One region of the Staphylococcus ureilyticus genome, then DNA from elsewhere that is predicted to be linked to it. Evidence: riboswitches for the same ligand, from Rfam matches in the RefSeq annotation. Region 1 holds a riboswitch; each other region holds the start of a gene.

The links. Region 1 has a riboswitch for S-adenosylmethionine ahead of metK (methionine adenosyltransferase). Riboswitches for the same ligand answer to the same signal wherever they lie in the genome.
Region 2: another riboswitch for S-adenosylmethionine. It lies ahead of MUA21_RS09865 (Na+/H+ antiporter NhaC family protein); the one in region 1 lies ahead of metK (methionine adenosyltransferase).
Region 3: another riboswitch for S-adenosylmethionine. It lies ahead of MUA21_RS11185 (aminotransferase class I/II-fold pyridoxal phosphate-dependent enzyme); the one in region 1 lies ahead of metK (methionine adenosyltransferase).
Region 4: another riboswitch for S-adenosylmethionine. It lies ahead of MUA21_RS11430 (MetQ/NlpA family ABC transporter substrate-binding protein); the one in region 1 lies ahead of metK (methionine adenosyltransferase).

What each region holds. Positions count from the first base shown of each region.
Region 1 is NZ_CP094825.1:1,569,574-1,573,797, reverse strand. It holds gene pckA (phosphoenolpyruvate carboxykinase (ATP)) at 1-1,473, opposite strand, end outside; SAM riboswitch class I at 1,630-1,742, shown strand; gene metK (methionine adenosyltransferase) at 1,854-3,050, shown strand; gene MUA21_RS07665 (nuclease-related domain-containing protein) at 3,147-4,055, shown strand.
Region 2 is NZ_CP094825.1:1,964,753-1,968,976, reverse strand. It holds gene MUA21_RS09880 (amidohydrolase) at 1-498, shown strand, start outside; gene MUA21_RS09875 (SDR family oxidoreductase) at 577-1,458, shown strand; gene MUA21_RS09870 (flavin reductase family protein) at 1,562-2,173, shown strand; SAM riboswitch class I at 2,260-2,360, shown strand; gene MUA21_RS09865 (Na+/H+ antiporter NhaC family protein) at 2,474-3,760, shown strand; gene MUA21_RS09860 (SRPBCC family protein) at 4,008-4,224, shown strand, end outside.
Region 3 is NZ_CP094825.1:2,259,504-2,263,727, forward strand. It holds gene MUA21_RS11180 (D-lactate dehydrogenase) at 1-509, opposite strand, end outside; gene MUA21_RS11185 (aminotransferase class I/II-fold pyridoxal phosphate-dependent enzyme) at 524-1,687, opposite strand; SAM riboswitch class I at 1,750-1,862, opposite strand; gene MUA21_RS11190 (transglycosylase family protein) at 1,985-2,698, opposite strand; gene MUA21_RS11195 (PTS sugar transporter subunit IIC) at 3,211-4,224, opposite strand, start outside.
Region 4 is NZ_CP094825.1:2,306,157-2,310,380, forward strand. It holds gene MUA21_RS11425 (lactate/malate family dehydrogenase) at 1-679, opposite strand, end outside; gene MUA21_RS11430 (MetQ/NlpA family ABC transporter substrate-binding protein) at 732-1,547, opposite strand; SAM riboswitch class I at 1,641-1,750, opposite strand; gene MUA21_RS11435 (ABC transporter substrate-binding protein) at 2,134-2,991, shown strand; gene MUA21_RS11440 (NAD-dependent epimerase/dehydratase family protein) at 3,471-4,224, opposite strand, start outside.

The DNA.
Region 1 (4,224 bases):
CCAAGCATTTATTGGATTTAGTAGTGTTTGAGGTACGTCTTCAACTTCCACTGGTATATTTAATCCAAACATATCATCTTGAATATATTCTGTATCTCTTAGTTGTCCAGTGATTGCTTGATTAACCATTTGTCTCGTATAACTTAAACTAATACGGCGTCCTGTACCATATTTACCACCAGTCCAACCGGTATTCACTAAATAAACATCCACATCATGTTTATCAATTAAGTCGCCTAGTAAATCTGCATAAACTTTAGCATGTAAAGGTAAGAAAGGTGAGCCGAAACATGTTGAGAAAGATGGCTCTGGTTCAGTAATACCTCTTTCTGTTCCTGCAAGTTTAGCTGTGAATCCACTTAAAAAGTGATACATCGCTTGATCTTTGCTAAGTTTTGAGATAGGAGGTAAAACGCCAAAAGCATCAGCAGTAAGGAAAATAATCGTATTTGGATGTGCTGCTTTGGAAGGTGTAACGATATTTTCTATATGGTTGATTGGATAAGCGGCTCTTGTATTTTCAGTGTAATAGTTGTCATCAAAGTCGACATCGCCTTCTTCATCTACAACAACATTTTCTAAAATTGTACCGTATTTAATTGCTTCATATATTTGAGGTTCTTTTTTGTAAGAAAGGTTGATTGCTTTTGCGTAACATCCACCTTCGATATTAAAGATACCATTTTCATTCCAACCGTGTTCATCATCACCGATTAATTTTCGAGTTGAATCTGCTGAAAGTGTTGTTTTTCCTGTACCAGAAAGTCCAAAAAATAGAGCTACATCACCTTTTTCACCAACGTTTGCGGAGCAGTGCATACTCATTATATTATCTTTAGGCAGTAAGTAGTTCATTACGGAGAAAATACCTTTTTTCATCTCACCAGCGTATTCAGTACCGCCGATTAAAATGACCTTATGTTTAAATGAAGTAATAATAAATGTTTCTGAATTTGTACCATCTATATTTGGATCAGCTTTAAAATAGGGTGCTGATACAATCGTAAAGTCAGATTTAATTTCTTCTGCTTCTTCTTTTGTTTCAGGACGAATAAACATATTTTGTGCGAAGAGATTATGCCAAGCCAATTCGTTGACAACCGTTAGTTTGAGTTGTGAATCTTTATCGCTACCTGCATAGCCTTTAAATACATATAATTCATCTTTTTCATTTAAATAATTTAATACTTTATCATATAATTTTAAAAATGTGTCTTCTTCAATAGGTTGATTGATATTTCCCCAATCAATATCATCTCTGTATGATGGTTCATTAACAATAAACTTATCTTTCGGTGAACGACCAGTGTATTTACCCGTTTTAGCGTTAATTGCACCTAGTTCGGTTAGTTCTCCTTCATTATTATTAAGAATTTTCTTATACAACTGTGTTGTAGATTGTTGAAATAATGAAGACTTCTTGTCCAAAATGTTTTGAACTTTTTTTGTGTAAGTGTATGTATCTACCGCCATACTATATCCCTCCAACGCTATTAAATTAATGTAAGCCTTTACAATTACAGAGTATAACACATATGATTGATTAGTCCACACCATTTTTAAAGTAATTTAAATAAATATCAAATTGACATTAGTACTTAGTTTCGGTACTATAGTGATTAACGGATTCTCTTATCCTGAGTGGCGGAGGGACATGGACCCAATGAAGCCCAGCAACCTCTTCTTACAACGAAGAAAGGTGCCAAACCGTTTGCGGACAAATAGCGTCTGAACGATAAGAGCGAATGGACGTATAAGGGCCTTCTCTCTATTCATATAGTGAAGAAGGCTTTTTTTAATGAGCTCAATAAAAGAGAATTTTCGTAATCAAAGACAAAGGAGCAAGTTAATTTATGACTTATAATAGAAGATTATTTACTTCAGAATCGGTTACAGAAGGGCACCCAGATAAAATCGCTGACCAAGTGTCTGATGCAATTTTAGACGAAATATTGAAAGATGATCCTCATGCGCGGGTTGCTTGTGAAACTACCGTGACTACGGGTATGGCATTAATTTCAGGAGAAATTTCTACAGCTACATATGTAGATATCCCTAAAGTTGTAAGAGAAACAATTAAAAACATCGGGTATACACGTGCTAAATATGGTTACGATAGTCAAACGATGGCAATATTAACAGCTATTGACGAGCAATCGCCTGATATCGCACAAGGCGTCGATAATGCATTAGAATATCGTGATAATTTATCAGAAGAAGAAATTGAAGCAACTGGTGCAGGTGACCAAGGTTTAATGTTTGGTTATGCGACAAACGAAACGGATACTTATATGCCGTTACCAATATTTTTATCTCATCAATTAGCTAAACGATTATCAGATGTGCGAAAAGATAGTATTTTAAAATACTTGCGCCCAGATGGAAAAGTTCAAGTAACGGTGGAATATGATGAACTAGATAAACCACATCGTATAGATACAATTGTCGTTTCAGCTCAACATATGGAAGACATTACTTTAGAACAAATTCAAGCTGACATCAAAGAACATGTCATATACCCAACAGTACCGGAAGGATTAATTGACGATAATACAAGATTCTATATTAATCCAACTGGACGATTTGTAATTGGCGGGCCTCAGGGTGATGTTGGTTTAACAGGCCGTAAAATTATCGTAGATACATACGGTGGTTATGCACGTCATGGAGGAGGTTGCTTTAGCGGTAAAGATCCTACAAAAGTAGATCGTTCAGCTACTTATGCTGCGCGTTATGTAGCCAAAAATATTGTAGCAGCTGATTTAGCGGATAAATGTGAAGTTCAACTCGCATATGCCATTGGAGTGGCTGAACCAGTATCGATTGCAATAGATACTTTTGGAACAGGAAAAGTATGTGAAACAGAACTAGTAGAAGCAGTTAGAACTCACTTTGATTTAAGACCAGCAGGCATTATTAAAATGTTAGATTTAAAACATCCAATATATAAACAAACGGCAGCATATGGACACTTTGGAAGAACAGATATACTGTTACCTTGGGAAAAATTAGATAAAGTAAATTTATTAAAAGATAGCGTAGAAATATAAGCATGACGTAATTAATTTTTTTAAACTTTACTATCGAATGATGAACTCATATCTATTATAATTAAGTTACTGAACACATAAAGGAGCGTTGTTGTTATGAATTCATTTGGCCCGATGGAAATTGGACTAATCGTGGCAATTGTCGTAGCAGTTATTTGTTTGATCTTATTTTTAGTTGCTTTGAAAAGTAAGAAAAAAGCACAGCAGACCATTGAGGAGCAATACAAAACAAGAGAACAAAAACTTAGCGATGAACATGATGAAGAGTTAGAAAAAGAAAGAATTGAAAATAAAAAGCAAGTTACTAAACAAAAAGAGGACTATGAAGCTACAGTAAATGCAAAAGAGCAAGAAATAGATGCATTAAAACTTTTCTCTAAAAATAAAAGTGAGTATGTAACGGATATGAGATTAATTGGTATTCGTGAACGCTTAGTTAATGAAAAACGTATTCGTCCAGAAGATATGCATATCATGGCAAATATTTTCTTACCGAAAAATAACTTTAGTGATATACGCCGTATAAGTCATTTAGTACTCACACGTACTGGACTCTATCTCATAGATTCACAGTTGTTAAAAGGTCATGTATTTAATGGCATTAATGATAACCAATTCAAAGAACAACCGATGATGGAGCAAGTGTTTGAAACGTTAAACCTTGACAAACAAACGGCACAAACCTTAGTTATGGACCAAAATGATGACAAAGATTCTTTATCATTTGTAAATTATACGAATTATTTAAATGAAATTGAAAAACTAGCTGGTGAATTACAAACAGAATTAAACTTGAAATTCACACCGACATCAATTCTTTATTTTAATCCTAAAGATGAAGGTGCTGTGACAATTTCAAATTATGCACAAAGTACTAATTCTAAAGTGCTAGTTGGACCAGAACAACTTGATGAATACTTTAATAAGTTTGTTTTTCATGGTCGTATCCAGTACAATGTTGAAGATTTACAACGTGTGATGGATGAAATTGAAACATTTAACTAATTAAGTATCAAGAATATAAATCTTGTTATAATAGCTCATAAATGAATTTTTTCGAAAATTTATTTATGGGCTTTTTTACTTGTATTTTATAAGTGTGAACTTACTTTTCTACGAGCAAACTTTAATATAAATTATCTGGTTTGATTTGCCTATCAAAATATATGTATCT
Region 2 (4,224 bases), 400 kb from region 1:
ATCGTCAGCAGAAATTTATCTGCTTTTGATAATGCAGTCGTAACGATTGGAGAAGTATCTTGTGGTAATACATGGAATGTTATTGCAGATCAAGCTTATGTACAAGGTACAGTGAGAAGTTTTGATGAAGGTATTCGCACATTCATTGAGAAGAGATTGAGAGAAATTGGGAGTGGATTGGCAGAAGTATTTGATGTTGAAATTGAAACACAATATATACGATTACCAGGCGCAGTAATCAATGACGAAAAATTAACAGACGATGCAATTAACGTTGCTAAACAAGTAGGTTACAATGTGAATATAATGGAACAGCCATTAACTATTGGTGAAGATTTTTCTGGGTTTGCCAACAAGTATCCAAGTGTATTTGTTTTTATTGGATCTAATAGTGACTATGATTTACATCACCCCAAATATGATCCCGATGAACGCATTTTAGAAAAAGTACCAGATTACTTTGTAACATTTGTACAGAAATTATTGAACGAAACTTAAAAATATAATCTTGTGTTATGGGCGATTTAATTTGGGTAAAAAATAATTACAACCATTATTTTTTGAGGAGGATTAAGCATGGCGTCTCAAGATCCTAGAAAGAAATATTCAAATGCAGATTTTCCAAAACAAGAGCAACCCGTTCCAGGTTTACAAAAAGATCTGAACCCTAAACCAGATTGTGGAGAAACTTCTTATACCGGTTATGGTAGATTGAAAGGTTTAAAGATGTTAGTAACAGGTGGAGATTCAGCTATTGGTAGAGCAGCAGCTATTGCGTATGCTAAAGAAGGTGCTGATGTTGCAATCAATTACTTGCCATCAGAACAAGAAGATGCTGAAGAAGTAGAAGAAGTTATTACATCGGCAGGACAACAAGCTGTGCTAATACCGGGTGATTTACGCAATGAACAATTCAATTATGAGTTAGTAGAACGTGCATATCACGCGTTAGGTGGATTAGACAATGTTACACTCGTAGCTGGACATCAACAATATAGAGATACACTAAAGGGCTTCGATACAGCGTCATTTACTGAAACCTTTGAAACGAATGTGTATCCAATATTTTGGACTGTACAAAAAGCGATTGATTATCTTGAACCAGGTGCTACAATTACGACAACGTCATCGGTACAAGGTTATAACCCAAGTCCAATTTTACATGATTATGCAGCATCAAAAGCTGCAATCATATCGCTAACTAAAAGTTTGTCTGAAGAACTAGGAGCTAAAGGCATCCGTGTTAACTGTGTTGCACCAGGACCATTTTGGTCACCACTTCAAATATCAGGTGGACAACCACAATCCAAAATTCCAACATTTGGACAAAAAGAAGTGCTTGGCAGAGCAGGTCAACCTGTAGAATTAGCAGGCGTTTATGTTCATTTAGCAGCTGATGAATCAAGTTACACTACTGGCCAAGTATACGGGGTTACAGGTGGTACACAATTAGATTAATTTGATAGATGGCTATTTCAAAGTGATTCGTGCTTAAATGAACAGTTATGCACTTACATTTTGACATAGCCACTTTTTATTTATGAAAGGAAAGTGAATTTTTGTGAAACATTTTAAAGCAAGTGAATTGTCTAAAAGACAAAACTATAAATTATTGAGTGGTAGTGTCATACCTAGGCCAATAGCCTTTGTGACATCTCAAGATAAAAATGGTAAGTTAAATGCGGCACCGTTCAGTTTTTTTAACGTGGTGAACAGTGCACCACCGATGATTATGATTTCTACAGGACGCTCAGAAGGTAAACGTAAAGACACTTCACTTAATATTGAAGAGACTGAAAATTTTGTAGTACATATCACTGATGAAACAAACGTAGAGCAAATTAACCGTACAGCTGCACCATTGGATCGTACTGAAAATGAATTAGAACGAACAGCGTTAACCCTTGTCGACTCAGAACTGATAACTGTACCTGGTATTGAACAGGCGAAAATACGTATGGAATGTAAATTAGAGCGGATTATATCATTAGGAGATACTGATGAGGGGTCAGATCTAATCATTGGAGAAGTCGTGATGTTTCATATTAATGAAAACGTGTATTTTGAAGACAGTAAGATTAATGCACAGGCACTAGAAGCCGTGTGCCGTTTAGCTGGAAATGATTATGCCACGATTGGTGATACATTTACGATTGTTCGGCCAACGGAATAACCTTTGAAGTAAAATATCATTTCATATTATGATTATATAATTGACGAAGTGGCATGAATAGTGTACTGTTATAAAATAAATAAAATAGCTTATCTAGAGAAGTGGAGGGACTGGCCCATTGAAACTTCGGCAACATGGTAATGCGTGTGCCAATTCCAGTAGCATAAAGTGTGCTAGAAGATAAGATTAAAGATGTATCGATTTACTCTTTTCTTCTATGAGAAAAGAGTTTTTTATTTTTTATGGTAAGCAAAATGAATGATTGACTAAAAAAGTAATGATAAAGAAAGTTGGTTTTGTATGACGGAAAATAAAAAAGGTAACGCATGGGCGCTTGTGCCATTAATCATTTTTGTAGGTATATTTTTAGGTGTGGGCGTTATTACTGGTGACTTTTCAATAATGCCACTCAATGTTGCAATTATTATCGCATCCATTGTGGGTTTGTTGATAAATAAAAAAGAAACATTTTCTAAAAAAGTAGATGTATTTACTAAAGGCGCTGGACATTCAAATATTATTTTGATGATGTTAATATTTCTACTTGCGGGTGCATTTTCTCAAACTACAGCAGATATGGGGGGAGTCAAGTCGACGGTAAATTTAGGACTATCCTTTATTCCAGAAAACTTAATTATCGTCGGTTTATTTATCATTTGTATGTTTGTATCACTTTCAATGGGTACTTCAGTCGGTACAGTTGCAGCTATAGCGCCGGTTGGTTTTGGTTTGAGTCAGGCGACGGATGTATCTGCAGCGATAACAATGGCTACTGTCGTTGGTGGCGCAATGTTTGGTGATAATTTATCAATGATTTCGGATACTACAATTGCCGCTGTTCGTACTCAAAAAACTAAAATGAGCGATAAGTTTAAGGTGAACATAAAGATTGTATTACCAGGTGCGCTATTTACTGTTATAGTACTTTGGTTTTTAACGCATGGTGCTCAGATAGATACTACGAAATCATATGACTATAACTTTATTAAAGTTATTCCATACTTATTGGTACTGATTTTAGCACTGGCAGGTATAAATGTAATTATAGTGTTGATTGGTGGTACCGTATTATCTGCGATTATTGGACTGGTTGATGGATCATTCAACTGGTCAGGCTTGCTTAGTTCAATCTCAAAAGGAATTGTTGGTATGGAGGATATTGCGATTATTGCACTTTTAATTGGCGGACTTGTAGCATTGATACAACATAATGGTGGTATCACTTGGCTATTAAATTTTGTACGCAATAGGGTTAAATCAAAACGCGGTGCAGAATTAGGTATAGCGGGACTTGTGAGTGCTGCGGATATTTCGACTGCCAATAATACAATTTCTATATTAATGGCAGGCCCCTTAGCTAAAGATATTGCAGATGAATACGAGATTGATCCTAGGAAATCTGCAAGTGTTTTAGATATATTTGCGAGCTGTTTCCAAGGTTTATTACCTTATAGTCCGCAAGTTATAGCAGCAGCAGGCGTTGCGTCTATCTCACCAGTTTCATTAATGCCGTATTCAATTTATCCGATCATTCTAGGTGTTTGTGGCCTAATTGCAATTTTCTTTAGATTACCAAGATTAAAATAAAAAAGTTGATTAAAAGAAAGGGCAACAGTTTATATTATTTGATATAGACTGTTTGTCCTCTTTTTTAAGAAGTAAGATAGTATTAAAAAAGGGGAAATTTTGACGTTTACTGATTAATAACGATAGAATAAATAGGTTATCACTTTTAAAGGGGATATAAAGGAAAGTTGAATTTCATAGTATTATTGTTTAGAAGTCTAGTATAATGAGTTAGAATAGTTATAAGAGTGAAAGTAGGTGAACAATCATGGCTAGATATAATGTGGAAAATGAAAACGTAGAAATTCAGTTGGAAAGACTGTTTAAAGTTGAACCTGAATTAGTATATCAAGCTTGGACTGAGCAACGATTTCTTAAACAATGGTTTATGACAACTGAACGAACGAATAAATCAATAGAGATAGACGCTGTACAAAACGGAAGCTATGAAATTATTGATGTTCGTAAAGGGAAAGAAAATATAG
Region 3 (4,224 bases), 690 kb from region 1:
CCAAAGCCTTCTGCAAAAATTTTACCAACAATGGAACCAATACGACCTGTACCAATAACTGCAACTTTTAAATCTTTTATAGAACGTGACAAAATACTTGGTTGCCATCTAAAATCATATGTTGCAGTTTTATTTTGTATATCATTAAAATTTCTAATTAAATTTAATGCTTGGGATACGGTATATTCAGCGATTGAATTTGGAGAATATGAAGGTACGTTGGTTATAACTAGTTCATATTGCTTAGCTAACTCAAGATTGTAACTATCAAATCCAGCACTTCTCTGAGCAATTTGCTTAATGCCATAATCATGTAATTTTTTATATACTGTTTCATCTAATTCAATTTGTTGTGACAATGACACCCCATCAAAACCTTTGACACGATCTACCGTTTCCAAAGATAAAATGTCACTATCTAAATCTACTAAAACCTGATTTTTTTCTGACCATTCATTAATAAAAGGGATATCTTCTTCTCTGACACCAAAAAGTTTAATGCTTTTCATTAATCGTTTCACTCCTAATCTGCTTCATATAAATGTTTTAATGATTGAATGCGTTCTGCGGCTTCCATTAAGCTATCATCATCCACTGCTAATGAAATACGTACATAGTGCCGCCCATGTTCACCAAATGGAACACCTGGTGCAACCAAAATGGATTTTTCTTTTAATAAATACGTTTCAAATGTTTCACCATCATAATGTTTAGGGGTTTTCAACCATAAAAATATGCCACCATTCATCGGTTCAAAAGGGATTCCCACTGCATTCAATTTAGCAGTGAACTTATCTCTACGAACTTTAAATATTTCATTTTGACTCAAGAGGAAATCATCATAGTGATTTAAAGCAAAGGTAGCCGCATCTTGCAGTGCACCAAACATACCAGCGTGCGTATGTGTTTGATATTTTTTCAATGCTTGTATCATATCTTTGTTTCCTACAGCAAAACCAACTCTAAAACCTGACATATTATATCCTTTTGATAAAGAGAAAACTTCTATTGCTAAGTTTTTAGCACCCTTTGATTGTAAAATACTTGGATTTTTATAATCAAAACCAAATGCACTGTAGGCAAAATCATGAACAATTTTAGTTTTTGTGCCTTGAAATTGTTTAATTGCTTTATCAAACACATCTTTTGTAGCAACTGAACCTGTAGGATTATTTGGATAAGTTAGATAAACTAAGCGCGTATTCAATAAGACATCTTTATCTATCGTATGCCATTGTGGCAAATAATAAGGTGGCTTTAACACAAGTGGTTGTGGCTTAGCATCTGCCAATAATACACCTGCTAAATAATCTGTATAACCTGGATCAGGAAGCAGCACATTTTCCCCTGGATTAACGATGCATGTAGGCAAAGCGACTAAGCCGTTTTTCGTACCATATAAGATACAAACTTCTTCATCCTTATCTAATTCAACCTCATATTGTCTTTTATAAAAATCCACGATTGCTTGCTTAAATGTTTCTTTCCCATGAAAAGCGACATATTTTTGATTTTCTGGTTTATAGATGGCTTCTGCGTAACAATCAAGAATACCTTTAGGCGTTGCACCATCAGGTATACCTACTGCCATATTAATCAATGGCAAAGGACCAGGCTCTATTTTACGCCCCATCGTTTTGCCAAAGTAACTATCCGGAATTTGTGATAATCGATCTGATATTCCCATTAAAAGTCCTCCTTAAAATAAAAAACTATATGCCCCTTAAGTGACATATAGCTCTCACATGACACTTATCTATCAAGTATTTTACTTGTTGAATGTAGCACAGTACTTATGATAATAGATAAGTCTGTTGCTGAAGTTTCAACGGGTCAAGTCCCTCCACTTCTCTGGATAAGTTACTTTATAATTAAATTAATATTAATTTTATCAGAATATTCTAACATGTCAATATAAAAAAAGAGTGACTCGCTTGAGTCACTCTTTATCTATATAGTTATCACATTAATTTTTGATTGAATCTTACCAACCAACCCAAGCGCCAGAACCTTGTGATTTATAAACTCCAACTGCTGTATCAATTTGGTCTTGAACAGACATACCCGAATGTTCGCCATGGCCTAATAGTTGGAATAATCCGTATGCTCCAGATGAAGCATTAACAGCATTTGCATTACCACCGCTTTCGCGTTGAATAACACCTTTCCATTGCGCAGCTGACACACCAGTACGCGATGCCATTTGATTAGCAATTGCATCAATACTTGACGTATTTGTAGTCACTGATGTAGATTTTGCACTTGTTTGTGCTGTTCTAACATTTGTAGTTGCTGAAGCTTTTGGTGCTTCTACTGCTGCTGGAGCAGTGTATGATTGTTGTGAACGTACTTCACTTGCAGATTTTTCATTTGTATTAACACTAACTTCTGAACTTACATCTTGTGTAGTGTTAGATGTTGAAGCTTGTGCACCAACTGCATGGTATTCCCATGACCATGTATTACCGTCTGATGTAAAAGTAAACTCGTTACCATCTAGTACAAAATTATAGTTATACGCACCAGCGTGTAATGGTTTTTGATTTAATTCAGCTGAATCATTTAATGCTAATTCTGCTAAATGTGCTTTGTCGATGTTTTGTTCTGAAGCGTGAGCTTGATTGTTGTCAGATGCTGCTGCATATCCTGTTACGCCTAATGCTACTGCTAATGATGAAGCTAAAATTGATTTTTTCATAATAAAATAAATCCTCCAAATTTAATTTCTAATAAAATATATTTTCGATAACTTTTTTGTCGTATTTGCTAAAATTCTTTAAATTTTATGTTTTGTTTTTTGACCATAGTTAATATACCACATATTTTTATCAAACATATTACACTTACATAACAAAACTTTACAAAAATTATTCTGATTTGTAACATTGCAATCTTTTGTAATCATTTTATACAACGTTCTCAAATAATTATTATTGCTCATACGATTTATGGATACTGGCATAAAAAAGTATTTTTACTTGAATCACTTCATTTTTTATATTGTCTGAAAAATTACAAACAACCGTTTTGTTACATAACTGTAATAATATATTTCGATATCTTTTTTATATATTGGGGCCAAACTTGCAAATTTTTTTGTACAAAATTAAAAAAGGCCTTTGATTTGAGGCCTTTTTTAATCTTTTCTCTTACATTTTAACTATACGTATTTTCAATATATTACATTAATCAAGCATATATCTGCTTATTTTATGCTAAAAATTTAAATACTTCCTTATTATATAATTTCAAAACTTTCATATAGAACATATGGATTAAGAAACCTATCATAAACGGAACGACAAAAAAAGCGATAAATACATATAATAGATTAAGTAGTAACGGCGCTTCCATATGTCTAAATGCACTGATTGGCCCAACGAGTCCAATGATACCAAAACCTGCAGATTCTTTGGTACCTGCAATACCTAGCAATGCACCAAAAAAACCAGTGATTAGCGCATTGGTAAAGATAGGTAATAAAATGATAGGATGTCGAACCATATTAGGAATCATCATTTTTACACCACCTAAAAATATTGTGATAGGTACACCTGATCGATTTATTTTCATCGTACCTGCAACGAGAACTCCTTCACATGCTACGATACCTAATGAGGCTGAACCTGCTGCTAAACCACTAATACCAATAGCTAATGCTGTAGCCACTGTAGAAATTGGTGAAATGATGATGAAACTAAAGACAAGTGCAATAAGCATTGACATGATGATAGGTTGTAATTCTGTAAATGTATTAACTAAGTTACCGATACCAGTCGTAATTAATTGTATGTATGGTAATAACGTCAAACCAATCAAACCTGAAATTACACCAACGATGGTTGGTAAAATAATCAATGTGAGACTACCAAAACGTTCACCAATTACCAATATAAAAAATACTGCAATTGCTGCTGTAATCATTGTATTAATTAAGTCTCCTACTCCAGCAAGTACCCATACGCCATCTTTAAATTGCGCAACACCACTGCCAACAAAAGCTGAACTAGCAACTACAGCGGTCGCTAAAGGCGTTAAACTAAAGCGCATTGCAATCAAAGCACCTACCAATAGTGGAACTGTAAATTGAATACCTAAAACAACCTGTAGTAAAGATTCAAAAATGGCATGTTTCGGCGCTAAAAGCTTAAACACCTCACCTAAAATAGCATTAGGTATGAGCCCAGCAACAATTGCAATTGCTACTCCAGATAATACATTATT
Region 4 (4,224 bases), 740 kb from region 1:
ACCCTTTTTGATAAAAAACATCCATTGATACTTCATTGATAATTGATGTAATATGTGCTTTATCAATTACTGGTGATTGACTTAAAGCTTCATACTCTGATAGTTCCATACCATGAATGGGCACTTTGCTCCATACAGGCACTGCATACTGACCATGTTCACCAATAACAAAAGCTTCAACATTTTTAGGATCAATTTGGTAATGCTGAGCGATAATGGTTTTGAACCTAGAGCTTTCCAATGCTGTACCCGTTCCAATGATTTTATGAGTTGGATAATTGACTTGATTAGCAAAATATACCATCGAATCCACTGGGTTAGAAATTAAAATAATAATAGCTTCTTGTGTTACTTCAGCAATTTGTTTCATAACATATTTTATAATATCATGATTATCTTGTGCCAATAGTGTACGATCACCATCGTTTTTATCCGTTTGTATACTTGCGGCAATTACTATAAAATCTGCATCAGCTAAATCTTGATATGCGCCAGCTTTAATTCGCACATGACTTGTATTAAACAATCCTTGCGAATGATTATGATCAAGCGCCTCACCGCTTGCAATTTCTTCTTTGCTATCAATTAATACAATTTCTGAAAATAAATTCAAATATTGAACGTCTGTCAATACTTGGCTGCCCACTCTACCAAGTCCGACAATTCCTAACTTAGACATGTGTAACCATACCTCCTCTGTTTGTTAAAACCTATATCATAAATTAATGTTTTTATTTTTCATACGGTATAACATCTTCATTATATTCTTTTTTTATGAACTTTTTCATATCTTCAGATTGTAAAACTTTTAATAGAGTTTGATACTTTTCATCATCTTTATGGCCTTTTTGAACTGCAATAATGTTAGCAAATGGTGATGATTTACCTTCTATTGCAATAGCATCTTTGTGTGGCGTCAAACCATTATCTATCGCATAATTAGAATTCATGATGACAGCTGCGCCTTCTTTACTTTTATATGTTTTAGGTAAAAATTCTGCACCCTGCTTATTGTTAAATTTGAGATTCTTTTTATTTTCCACGATATCTTCAAATTTGGCATCTTCAATTTTGATACCTTTTTTAATTTTTATTAATCCTTTATCTACGAAAAATGATAAGAAACGCCCTTCTTCAGCTGGATTATTGGAAACGTAGATTGTAGAGCCTTTAGGAATGTCTTTGATGTCTTTATATTTTTTACTGTATACGCCCATTGGTGTCGTAAATACTTTTCCTACTTCCTCAATATTATAATTATGGTCATCTCTTTCAGCCTTTAAATAAGGTACATGTTGAAAGAAGTTTGCATCAACATCACCTTTGTCTAAAAGTTTATTAGGTACTTTGTAGTCATTAACAACTTTAATTTCTAAATCATACCCCTTTTTCTCCATTTCATCTTTCGCATGTTTTAGAACTTCGCCATGAGGTGCTGGTGATGTAGCAATCGTGATTTTTTTATTTTCTTTATCTTTGGACGAACCACAAGCTACGAGTATTGCAGCAAAACATACTAAAATTGTTAAACTAATCAACTTTTTCATAACATCTCTCCTTAACCTTGTCTGAAAATAAAATTCACTCATTATGTAAAAAAATACTTTCTCTTATTGTAATAAAGAGAAAGTATCCACCTTCTCTTATCTTTGAAAGTAATCAAGATTACTTTCTGTGAATTAGCACCATTTCGTTTAACGATGGTTGCCGGGTTTCATCGGGCACATCCCTCCACCTCTCTAAATAAGAGTCAATTCTATGTATTTGAGTCGTATTAATCCTAGCATTCCACTCATGTATAGTCAATCAATTTTAAAAAATTCTAATTAATTATTGATTAATCTAATGTTAATAAAATTGTTCCATGTGAAACGAATATATTTACACTATGAACCGGCAATGCACTCACATCTTAATTATTTAATTTGTAAGTTTACATAATGGTTTTACTTCTATTTTCAAATAAACATGATGCTGTCCGTATATGAATCCACCAATATTGTGTGGGTTTTCTAAAATATAAAACATTCGTTTATAATCATTGTTGGCATTTGAAAATATAGATTTCTATTACGTTTTGTATAACAGTTAAGTGGAATATTAATACTGTACTATCTATTAGGAGGTAATACAATGACTTTTGAATTTAAACATGATTTAGGAACGACTGATTTACCAGAAGATATTCATTCAGCAGTAGCTTTAGAATTTTCTTTTGTTGATGCATTCGTTGCTTTAAATATAGATGTTAAAGGCATTGCTGATGATAATGATAGCGCAAATTTAATATCACCAATTAAAGAAGCAGTTGGTAAATATAGATCTGTTGGCACTCGTATTGATCCAGATTTTGAATCAATTCGTTCTGCCTCTCCGCAACTTATCATTGGAGATGTTAATCGTCATCAAGATATATATAATGAATTAAGTGAGATTGCACCTACTATTTTATTTAGAAGTTTTGATGCTGGCTATCAAGAAACGTTAGAAATATTCCAACGTATTGGTACAGCAGTTAATAAATCTAAAGAGGCTAAAGAACGCTTAGACAAACACAATGAATTAATCAATGATTTCAACAAGCAAATTGATATAGATAAAAACAAAGAAACATTGGCGGCTGTAGTTTCTGAACAAGGTATAACTGCACATTCTAACAAAACGTATGTAGGTGAACTTCTAAGTAAATTAGGTTTCAATAATGCACTTACTGAAAACATTGCGGATAAACTACCTGCATACAGAGAATCAAATTATTTAGAAATGTCATATGAACAGCTTGCTGAGGTTAATCCAGAAAGATTAATTATAATGATTGATGAAAATAATGATGAAGATTTAAACAAATTACAAAACAGTAATCAATGGGACCAACTTGATGCTGTAAAAAATAATAATGTTCATTTCGTAAATAGAGATGAATGGTCAAAACTGCGTGGCTTATTTGCCTCTGAAGATATTGCAAAAACTTTAGCCAATCTTAAAGAATAATGTATCTTTATAATTGTATTATCAGTTTACTCGTTTTTTAATATTAGTTATTAATGATGAAAGGTTCATTTGGTATGATTGTTATAGATTTTAATAAGTAGTACCATTGAAACACTGAACCCGAAACTTACTAGAGTAAGCTTCGGGTTCTTTTAGATGTGCTGTGTTGACAATCGTAAATAATGCACAATGTAAAGCTATCCTCAATAACGGCATATTGTCCATCATTGGTAATATAGGCGGTTTCGCTTTATCATTCAGATGTATAAATAGTAAATAACATTAATATTTTGATTTCAAAGACATTTTTATCTCCACTAATATACACCATAATACTATGCTTTATTGAATATTATGTAATTAATTAAAAATCTAAGAAAGCCTTAACGATAATACTTTTAAGGCTTTTTTACATAAAAAACATACATTAATAATATCTCGCAGCAATGTTTATGCCACTTTCTAATAAATTTCTAAATCTAGTTTATAGGATTCATTCCAACTTTCCATGTTTTATAAGTTAATTTACCACCTTGCCTTTTAAACTTTTCATTACTTACACCACGTTCATAGGGTGCGGCAGCTTTTATATTAATATGAGGTGTGACGTTTAATAAGTTTGCATACCAGTCATCCCAAACATTGCCACTTACAGGATCATCATCTGCTACATTATATATACCCGAATCAAAGTTTAAAGCCTGAATTGCTGTTTCAATTGCATCATCTATATGAATAAATGATTGAACACAATCTGTGATTGAAATTTCATTATTCATAAATTGATTATAAATCATGCCGTCTTTACCATACCAAGTACCTGGACCATATAATAAACCATAACGCAAAATGACATAATTTTTTATTCGAGCTGTTTCTTTTTCTAATCCATCAACGCCATCTACTGTAATTTTACGATCTCCACTAGATTCGTAATCTAAAGGCGTATCCTCAGTTGCCAACCCATTACCGCCTTCATATGCGAAAGCAATGCTTTGTGATTGGATATGTTCCACGCCGTGCTGAATTGCTGCATCAACAAGATTTTTTGTACCTTCAATTCTAACTTTTGTGTTAGCTGACATATCAACTTGCTTTAAATCAGTAATTTCATTCATGATAATGTCTGGTTTGAAATCACCAATACTGCGTTCTATCGTTTCGTATTCTAAAATATTACCGATATATGCTTGAATACCTGCATTAACTAGTTTCTCCTCACCCTTTTTAGAT